DNA from 4 places in the Romboutsia sp. 1001713B170207_170306_H8 genome. Region 1 is predicted to be linked to each of the others. Evidence: riboswitches for the same ligand, from Rfam matches in the RefSeq annotation. Region 1 holds a riboswitch; each other region holds the start of a gene.
What was found. A riboswitch is a leader RNA that binds a small molecule or an ion and turns the genes downstream of it on or off. The one in region 1 is predicted to bind S-adenosylmethionine.
Positions count from the first base shown of each region.

Region 2: linked by a shared signal. The riboswitch ahead of I2A66_RS12255 (MetQ/NlpA family ABC transporter substrate-binding protein) and the one ahead of I2A66_RS07850 (methionine ABC transporter ATP-binding protein) in region 1 are both predicted to bind S-adenosylmethionine.
Region 3: linked by a shared signal. The riboswitch ahead of I2A66_RS07185 (O-acetylhomoserine aminocarboxypropyltransferase/cysteine synthase family protein) and the one ahead of I2A66_RS07850 (methionine ABC transporter ATP-binding protein) in region 1 are both predicted to bind S-adenosylmethionine.
Region 4: linked by a shared signal. The riboswitch ahead of metK (methionine adenosyltransferase) and the one ahead of I2A66_RS07850 (methionine ABC transporter ATP-binding protein) in region 1 are both predicted to bind S-adenosylmethionine.

Region 1 is NZ_JADNAX010000003.1:168,885-171,093, reverse strand. It holds gene I2A66_RS07855 (hypothetical protein) at 37-669, shown strand; SAM riboswitch class I at 767-873, shown strand; gene I2A66_RS07850 (methionine ABC transporter ATP-binding protein) at 957-1,928, shown strand; gene I2A66_RS07845 (methionine ABC transporter permease) at 1,915-2,209, shown strand, end outside.
Region 2 is NZ_JADNAX010000006.1:61,728-63,936, reverse strand. It holds gene I2A66_RS12260 (methionine gamma-lyase family protein) at 1-114, shown strand, start outside; gene I2A66_RS12255 (MetQ/NlpA family ABC transporter substrate-binding protein) at 177-1,004, opposite strand; SAM riboswitch class I at 1,089-1,194, opposite strand; gene nifV (homocitrate synthase) at 1,521-2,209, shown strand, end outside.
Region 3 is NZ_JADNAX010000003.1:32,748-34,956, forward strand. It holds gene I2A66_RS07185 (O-acetylhomoserine aminocarboxypropyltransferase/cysteine synthase family protein) at 1-793, opposite strand, end outside; SAM riboswitch class I at 873-980, opposite strand; gene metA (homoserine O-acetyltransferase MetA) at 1,066-2,004, opposite strand; gene I2A66_RS07195 (ABC transporter substrate-binding protein) at 2,104-2,209, opposite strand, start outside.
Region 4 is NZ_JADNAX010000007.1:11,967-14,175, reverse strand. It holds gene metK (methionine adenosyltransferase) at 1-1,004, opposite strand, end outside; SAM riboswitch class I at 1,161-1,270, opposite strand; gene yyaC (spore protease YyaC) at 1,577-2,086, shown strand; gene I2A66_RS12545 (rod shape-determining protein) at 2,193-2,209, opposite strand, start outside.

The DNA.
Region 1 (2,209 bases):
ATAAGGAGTACTACATAAAACTAAGGAGGAAGTAAAATGGAATTAAAAAAATTATTAGCACTAGGATTAGCGTTAGGTTTATCAGTAGGATCAGTTGGTTGTACTAATAAAAAGGGTGAAACTACAACAGATAATAACACTAATACAACACAAAATAGCACTACAACACAAGATAATGGGTATTTAAATACAGAGTATGCAAATACTTACTCTGGTCTTTACACTAATAATATATCTCCTTTAAATAATTATGCAATGTATAGTAGTGTAGATGAAGTAAATAACGCTTATAAAACTAAAGAATACCCTGGTAATGAAAAATATTTATCAGAAGTAAAAGCAGCGTATCAAGATAGTAAAGAAAAATTACAAGCTTTTGTTAATGGATTAAAAAATGATGCAAAAACTGATGATGCAAAATTAAAAGAAGCAAATCAAGAGCTTATAGATGAAGGTGAAGATTTAATAGAAGAAATAGATGAAAAAATAAGTAGATTAGATACAATTCCTAAAGATGCATACAATAAGAGCCAAGATGAATTTATTAAATTAGTTGATGATACAACTAAAGTTGAAAATGATGTTAGATCTGAGTTTGATAAAATGATAAAAGATATGAATAATATGTTAGGAATAGATACTACATCTAATAATGGAAAAAACAAATAGTCTAAAAAGTGTGCAAAATAAAAATATTCAGAAAATATATTGACATATGGAAAAAAAACTATAATATATAAATCATAGAAGTACAAAATAAAATAATTCCTTATCAAGAGAGGTGGAGGGACTGGCCCGATGAAACCCAGCAACCAGTATATTTTATATACAAGGTGCTAAATCCTGCAATTCATAAGAATTGAAAGATGAGTATAAACTGCTTACAAAAGCCTGAGTTTATACTCAGGCTTTTTAAATTTAAAGCGTTAATTGAATTATATTTGGGAGGAGTAAATATGATAAGCATTAAAAATGTAAACAAATATTATGGTGATACTAAGGTTTTGAATAATGTTAATATGGAAATTAAAAATGGGGAAATTTTTGGAATTATTGGCCATAGTGGAGCTGGAAAGTCAACGCTGCTTAGATGTATAAATGGCTTAGAGGACTATCAAGAAGGTTGCGTACTTGTAGGAGAGAAAGAAGTCAAATCATTAAAAGGAGAGGGACTTAGATTACTTAGAAAAGATTTAGGAATGATATTTCAACACTTTTCACTATTAGAAAGAAAGACGGTATTTGAAAATGTAGCCTTACCATTAGAATGTTTTAAATATTCTAAGAAAGAAAAAGAAGAAAGAGTAAAGGAATTATTAGACCTAGTAGGTTTAAGTGATAAAAGTAATATTAAACCAAGAAACTTAAGTGGAGGTCAAAAGCAAAGAGTAGCAATAGCAAGAGCATTAGCATTAAATCCAAAGGTTCTTCTTTGTGATGAAGCAACTTCAGCATTAGACCCAAATACTACAAAATCAATACTTAGTTTATTACAAGATATAAATAAAAAGTTTGGAATAACAATTATTATGGTAACTCACCAAATGGAAGTTATAAAGCAAATATGCACAAGAGTAGCAATAATGGAAGATGGTGAAGTTTTAGATATAAATGAAACAGAAGAAGTTTTTTTTAATGATAGTAAAGCACTTAGTAAGTTAATTGGGGAAGAAAATATAATTTTACCAAAAGGAACTAATATAAAAATATTATTCCCTAAAAATGTTTCTAACAGTTGTGTCATAACAAGTATGGCTAGAAATTTAGATATAGATTTCTCAATCGTATTTGGAAGGTTAGAGAAATTCAGAGATGAAATATTAGGGTCATTAATTATAAATGTATCTTCAGAATATGGAGATAGAGTTAAAGCATACTTAGAAAGTGAAGGGCTAAGATGGGAGGAGATAAACAATGAATCAAACTAGTTTAAGTACATTTTTAACAGAAATTTTAGGAGAAGCGCTCTTAGAAACATTATACATGATATTAGTACCAACAATACTTGCAACAATAATTGGATTTATATTAGCAATAACATTAGTTGTAACAAAGCCAAATGGATTAAAGCCTTGTAGTTTAATATATAAAGTATTAGGATTTATAGTTAATATTTTTAGAAGTTTCCCATTTATTATACTTATAGTTGCTTTAATTCCATTTACAAGACTAATAGTTGGCACATCAATAGGAGAAGAAGCTGCAATAG
Region 2 (2,209 bases), on a different contig from region 1:
GCTCCTATAAGACCTCCATATAATGTATACTTCCAAGGTGGACTTACATTTGATCATTCTAAGATGGGTACATTAAAAGCAATTCAGTCTATGAAAAAAGCGAAAAATAAATAATAAATTATATAAAATAGCTCCTATTATGTTAAATAACATGTAGGAGCTATTTTTAGTTATATTTAAAATGTAGGAATTATTATACCTTTATAATGTTCTTTTAAGAAGCTTCTAGACTCATCAGATGTTAAAATCTTTTTTAATATTTCTATTTTTTCACTATTTAAGTCTTCAGTTCTGCATGCTAATACATTTTCGTATGTACCGTCTATTTCTGGAGAGTATATACTTTGTTTATTTGCATCTAATCCGGCAGCAGCAGCAAAATTACCATTTATGAATGCAGCATCTACATCTTGTAATAATGAAGGCAATTGACTAGCGTCAGCTTCTATAAATTCTATATTTCTTTTATTCTCAATTATATCTTTTGCAGAAGATAGTTCTACACCTTCCTTTAATTTTATTACTCCTTCATCTTCTAATATTTTTAAGGCTCTAGATCCATTTGTTGGATCATTAGGTATTGCAAACTTATCTCCAGATTTTAATTCATCAAAAGATTTTATTTTATTTGAGTATGCTTGTAGAGGAACTTCATATAGTCCTACCACATCTGTTAAATCATATCCTTGCTTTTCTATAGATTCATTTAAATATGGTCTATGTTGGAATAAATTAGCGTCAATCTCACTATCAGCTAATGCTGTATTTGGAGTAGTATAGTCATTAAATGTTACTATTTCAAGTTCATAACCTTCTTTTTCTACTTCAGATTTTAGATGTTCAAATAATTCTGTACCTGGAACTTGCATAGCGCCAACAGCTATTGTTTTATCATTTTTACTTGATACATTACTTTTAGTTGAACACCCTACAGCTGAGATACCTAGTGTTAAAGATAACACGACTCCTAATAATTTCTTGTTAAATAATTTTTTAAGTTTCATATAAGATCCCCCTTAAGTTTATTATGAAATAAGCCTAAAAAATATAAAAAATCCTGAGTATAAACTCAGGTTAACTTCAGTTTATACTTATCTTCCAGCTATGTGCTGCAGGATTTAGCACCATGTATATAAGAAATATACTGGTTGCCGGGTTTCAAAGGGCCAGTCCCTCCACCTCTCTTGATAAGGCTTATTTAATTTATATTTATATTAATATAAATTAATCAAATTGTAAATAACTTTTTAGATTTTTCTGAATATAAATTAAATTTGATGAAATTTTGAGCTATAAGATATATTAATAAATAAAATTTTATTGAATATGAAATATGTATATAAAAACTTTCATTTTTGATTAATTTAATAAATATTATAAAATTAATGCAACATTGAAAAATAACGAATATAATATATAAAAAGATTTAAAATCTAACTTATAAAAATAATAAAATGAAATTTATTAAATAAATTATGCAGCTAGTATAAAATTTAATGATATAAATAAGGGGGGATTTTATGTGTGTTATTGACAAAAAACATTCTAAGGGAGTAAGTATAGTTGATACAACATTAAGAGATGGAGAGCAAACAGCAGGTGTAGTTTTTGCTAATCATGAAAAAATAGCAATTGCAGAAATGTTAAGTGATTTAGGTATAAATCAATTAGAAGTAGGAATACCTGCTATGGGTGGAGATGAGAAAGAAGTGATAAAGTCTATATGTAAAAGAAACTTAAAACCCAGTATTATGGCATGGAATAGAGCAGTGATTACAGATCTAGAAAATTCTATAGATTGTGGTGTAGATGCAGTTGCTATTTCTGTATCAGTATCTGATATACACATACAACATAAGTTAAAAACTTCGAGAGAATGGGTTTTAGAAAATATGGTAAAAGCAGTAGAATTTGCAAAGCAAAATGGATTATATGTTTCTGTTAATGGTGAAGATGCATCTAGAGCAGATTTTGATTTTTTAGTTAAATTTATAGAATTAGCAAAGCAAGCTGGAGCTAATAGATTTAGATATTGTGATACTGTAGGTGTAATGGAACCATTTGCCATAAAAGATATTATATTTGGATTATACAATAAAACTAAGTTTGATATAGAAATGCATACACATAATGATTTTGGAATGGCTACGGCTAATGCAATAGCGGGTGTTCTTGGAGGTGCTAATCATATTGGTGTTACTGTAAATGG
Region 3 (2,209 bases), 140 kb from region 1:
TTAATTTAGTAATGTAGGCTGCTTTACCTGCATCTTTTGTGTAGCTCATACCATGATAACTTGAATCTGGCTCCACAAGGACATCAAATTTACCACTACCTTCCCAATCAAAATTCCCAGAATCAATTACAACCCCTCCTATAGACGTTCCATGACCACCTATAAACTTTGTAGCTGAGTGAACTACTATATCTGCACCAAATTCAAAGGGCTTAACTAAATATGGTGTTCCAAAAGTATTATCAACTATAAGTGGTATATTATTTTCATGTGCAATTTTTGCAATAGCTTCTATATCCGCTATATTTATTACCGGATTACCTATAGTTTCAATGTATAAAGCTTTAGTATTTTCATTAATAGCATGCTTAAAATTTTCAGGATTATCGCAGTCTACAAATGTGGTCTTGATTCCAAGTCTTGGCAGCGTTGTAGAAAATAAGTTAAAAGTACCTCCATATAAAGTTCCTGCTGATACTATTTCATCTCCTGATCCTAATATATTTAAAATAGCATAAGTTATAGCTGCTGAACCTGATGCTACCGCAACTGCACCTACTCCGCCTTCTAATAGTGCCATTCTTTGTTCAAAAACATCTGTTGTTGGATTCATAATCCTTGTATAAATATTACCTTCTTCTTTAAGTGAAAATAAGTTTGCTCCGTGTTCAACACTGTTAAATACATAAGATGTAGTTTGATATATTGGCACAGCTCTAGAACCTGTTGTTGGATCTGGATTTTGTCCTCCGTGAACTTGTATTGTATCAAATCCTAATTTTCTATTTCCCATTCTTAATGCCCCCTATAATATATAAAAAAAATAATAAAACCCTCTTTTATAAAAGAGGGCCTAATTTCCAAAGCATACTCTCTTATCTTTCTTATGAATAATACATAAGTAGGAATTAGCACCATATATTTTTAATACTGGTTGCTGGGTTTCATAGGGCCTATCCCTCCACCTCTCTAAATAAGATTTCATTTAAGTTTATTTAATTAAGTATATTGTATTTTACATTATATCATCATGCAACAAACTTATTTATTTTATTTATATAAAATTTATTTTACTTTAACCAAATTAATTCCTATGTCATTAATATTATAAGGTGTATCTTGATATACACAGTAGTTTAGCCAATTTCCAAATACTATATTAGCACTTTCCCTCCAATTAACTCTAGGTATAGAGTTTACATCGTCATTTTCAAAGTAGTACATAGGAATTTCTATTTCAAGACCTTTATTTAAATCTCTAAAGTATTCATTTTTTAAAGTATCTCTATCATACTCTAAATGACCCGTTATAAATATTTGCCTTCTATCATTACTTGCTACTATAAATACTCCAGCTTCCTCAGATTCTGACAATATATCTAATTCTTTTATATTTTCTATATCTTCTCTTTTTATTGATGTGTGTCTTGAGTGTGGAGCATAAAATATATCATTTAATCCTCTTGTCAAATTTTCATACTGGCAGTTATTCCAATGTTTATATACTCCAAATAATTTTTTATCTAAAGTATATTTTTCAATATTATAATGATAGTAAAGTGCAGCTTGAGCCCCCCAACATATATGCATTGTTGAAAATACATTGCTCTTAGTCCACTCCATTATTTCTTTTAACTCATCCCAATATTCAACATCTTCAAATTCCATTTTCTCTACTGGTGCTCCAGTTATAATTAGCCCATCAAACTTTTGATCTTTTACATCATCTATATATCTATAAAATTTTTCTAAGTGTTCTATTGGTGTATGGCTACACTTATAAGTTCTAGTTTGAAGTAATGTTATTTCTACTTGAAGTGGTGTATTTGATAAATACCTTAAAAGTTGATTTTCTGCTTGAATTTTTATAGGCATAAGATTTAATATTCCTATTTTTAAAGGCCTAATGTCTTGTGTGTTAGCCCTTTGTGTATTCATTACAAATATATTTTCATTTGATAGAACTTCAAATGCTGGTAGTTCTTTTGGTATTCTTATTGGCATATAAGCCTTCCCCCTTTTTTATCTCTAGTTTCCTAAGCTCATTTGAATTAAATTATAGCATAAAAATAAGGAAAGATATTTAATCTTCCCTCACATATATTAATCATTTGATTTTATATTTAACCAAACTTCATCATACATCTTTTTAACATCTAATGTAAAATCTGCATAAATTTCACATCTATCCATTATTTCTGAAGTCATA
Region 4 (2,209 bases), on a different contig from region 1:
TCTTCTGAAACTTTTCCAGTACCAAATGTATCTATAAATATTGATAAAGGCTTAGCAACACCTATAGCATATGCTAACTCTATCTCACACTTTTCAGCAAGTCCTGCTGCTACTATATTTTTAGCAACATATCTTGCAGCATAAGCTGCTGATCTATCAACTTTAGTTGGATCTTTTCCTGAGAATGCTCCACCACCATGTCTAGAATATCCTCCATAAGTATCTATTATTATTTTTCTACCAGTAAGACCTGTATCCCCTTGAGGACCTCCTATAACGAATCTTCCTGTTGGGTTTATATATATCATAGTTTCTTCATCAAGTAATTCAGCTGGTATAACATGTTTAATTACATGCTCTATTAAATCTCTTCTTATTGTATCATTATCTATATCTTCTGAATGTTGAGTAGATATAAGAACTGTATGAACTCTAATAGCTTTAGTTCCATCATATTCAACTGTAACTTGAGTTTTACCATCAGGTCTTAAGTAATCTAGTAATCCAGATTTTCTAACTTCAGTTAATCTTCTAGCTAATTTATGTGCTAATGATATTGGTAGTGGCATTAATTCTTCAGTTTCATTACATGCAAAACCGAACATTATTCCCTGATCTCCTGCACCAACATTTTCAATTTCCTCTTCTGTAACTTCTCCAACCTTATTTTCTAAAGCTTCATCAACACCCATAGCTATATCTCCTGATTGCTCATCTATAGATGTAATTACAGCACAAGTATTGCAGTCAAATCCAAATTTAGCTCTTGTATATCCTATTTCTTCTACTGTACTTCTTACTAATTTTGGAATATCAACATATGCTGATGTAGTTATTTCACCCGCAACTAAAACTAAACCTGTTGTAACAGTTGTTTCACAAGCTACTCTTGATAATGGGTCCTTTTCTAATAATGCATCTAGTATTGCATCTGATATTTGATCACAGATCTTATCTGGATGCCCTTCTGTAACTGATTCTGATGTAAATAAATGTCTTGCCATTTTATATCCTCCCTTTAATTTAATAAATTATATTTTTTTATTTTGTATAAATTGTAGGGGTTTATATTAATTGAACTATTAATCTTTTCAATTAAAAAAACCTCTCCTTATACAAGAAGAGGTTAATCATTACACATTTAATGTACTAATTAACTAACCTCATCTTTCAAGACTTATAAAAAATCTTGTAGGAATTAGCACCTTTTCCCTTTTGGGGCGGTTGCCGGGCTTCATAGGGCCTATCCCTCAGCCTCTCTTGATAAGGTAATAAATATTTTCATATTTATTATGAGTCGTTTTTATCCTTATTAATAATATTTTCTTTTTTTATTTTAATTATTAACTTTAGATATATATTACTATTTTTTTAATTTAATGTCAAGGATATATAGTTTTATATGTCAGTAATTGTTATTTAAAAATAACAAGTTTTTGTGATTTTATCTATATAATATATAGTAGGGGTAATTATTTAAAATTTACTTTTATATTATAATATGATGCGTTATTAAAACTTAAGGTTAGGCATTTTTTAGATTATATATTCATATATTTTTGAAGGAGGTGTTCCTATGTATTTAGCTAAAGTAAATTATAAAAAAGAAAATGTAGCTCAAGTGTTAAGCTTAATACTAAAAGATATTATAAACGAAAATACTATTGTTATTTGTATAGGAACAGATAGGGCTATAGGTGATGCTCTTGGCCCTTTAGTTGGAACTATGCTAAAAAATAGCGATTTTAAATACCCTGTTTACGGTACTTTAGATAATCCTATTCATGCTTTAAATATATACGAGTCAATTGAAGAAATAAAAAATCTTCATCCTAAAGGAGAGTTTCTAGCTATAGATGCTTGCCTAGGAGCTAAAAATAGTATAGGTAATATACAAATTAGAAAAGGTCCTATTTTACCTGGAAAAGGTGTTGGTAAAAAACTACCTCAAGTTGGAAGTTACTCAATAGTAGGTATAGTAGATAAGATTGATGAAAGCAATAGATTTTCATTTAATAATGTTCGTCTTAGCTTTGTCTTAGAACTATCAGAAACTATAGCTCTTTCTTTACTTCTTGCTACTTAAAAAGTAACCGGTATCAATATACTTAAAATTATATAATAAAAAATGAACTCTAGTTTATTTCTAGAGTTCATTTTTTATATCTTAATAATCTTAAAATAATATTTAATTATCTCTTTTTAAACG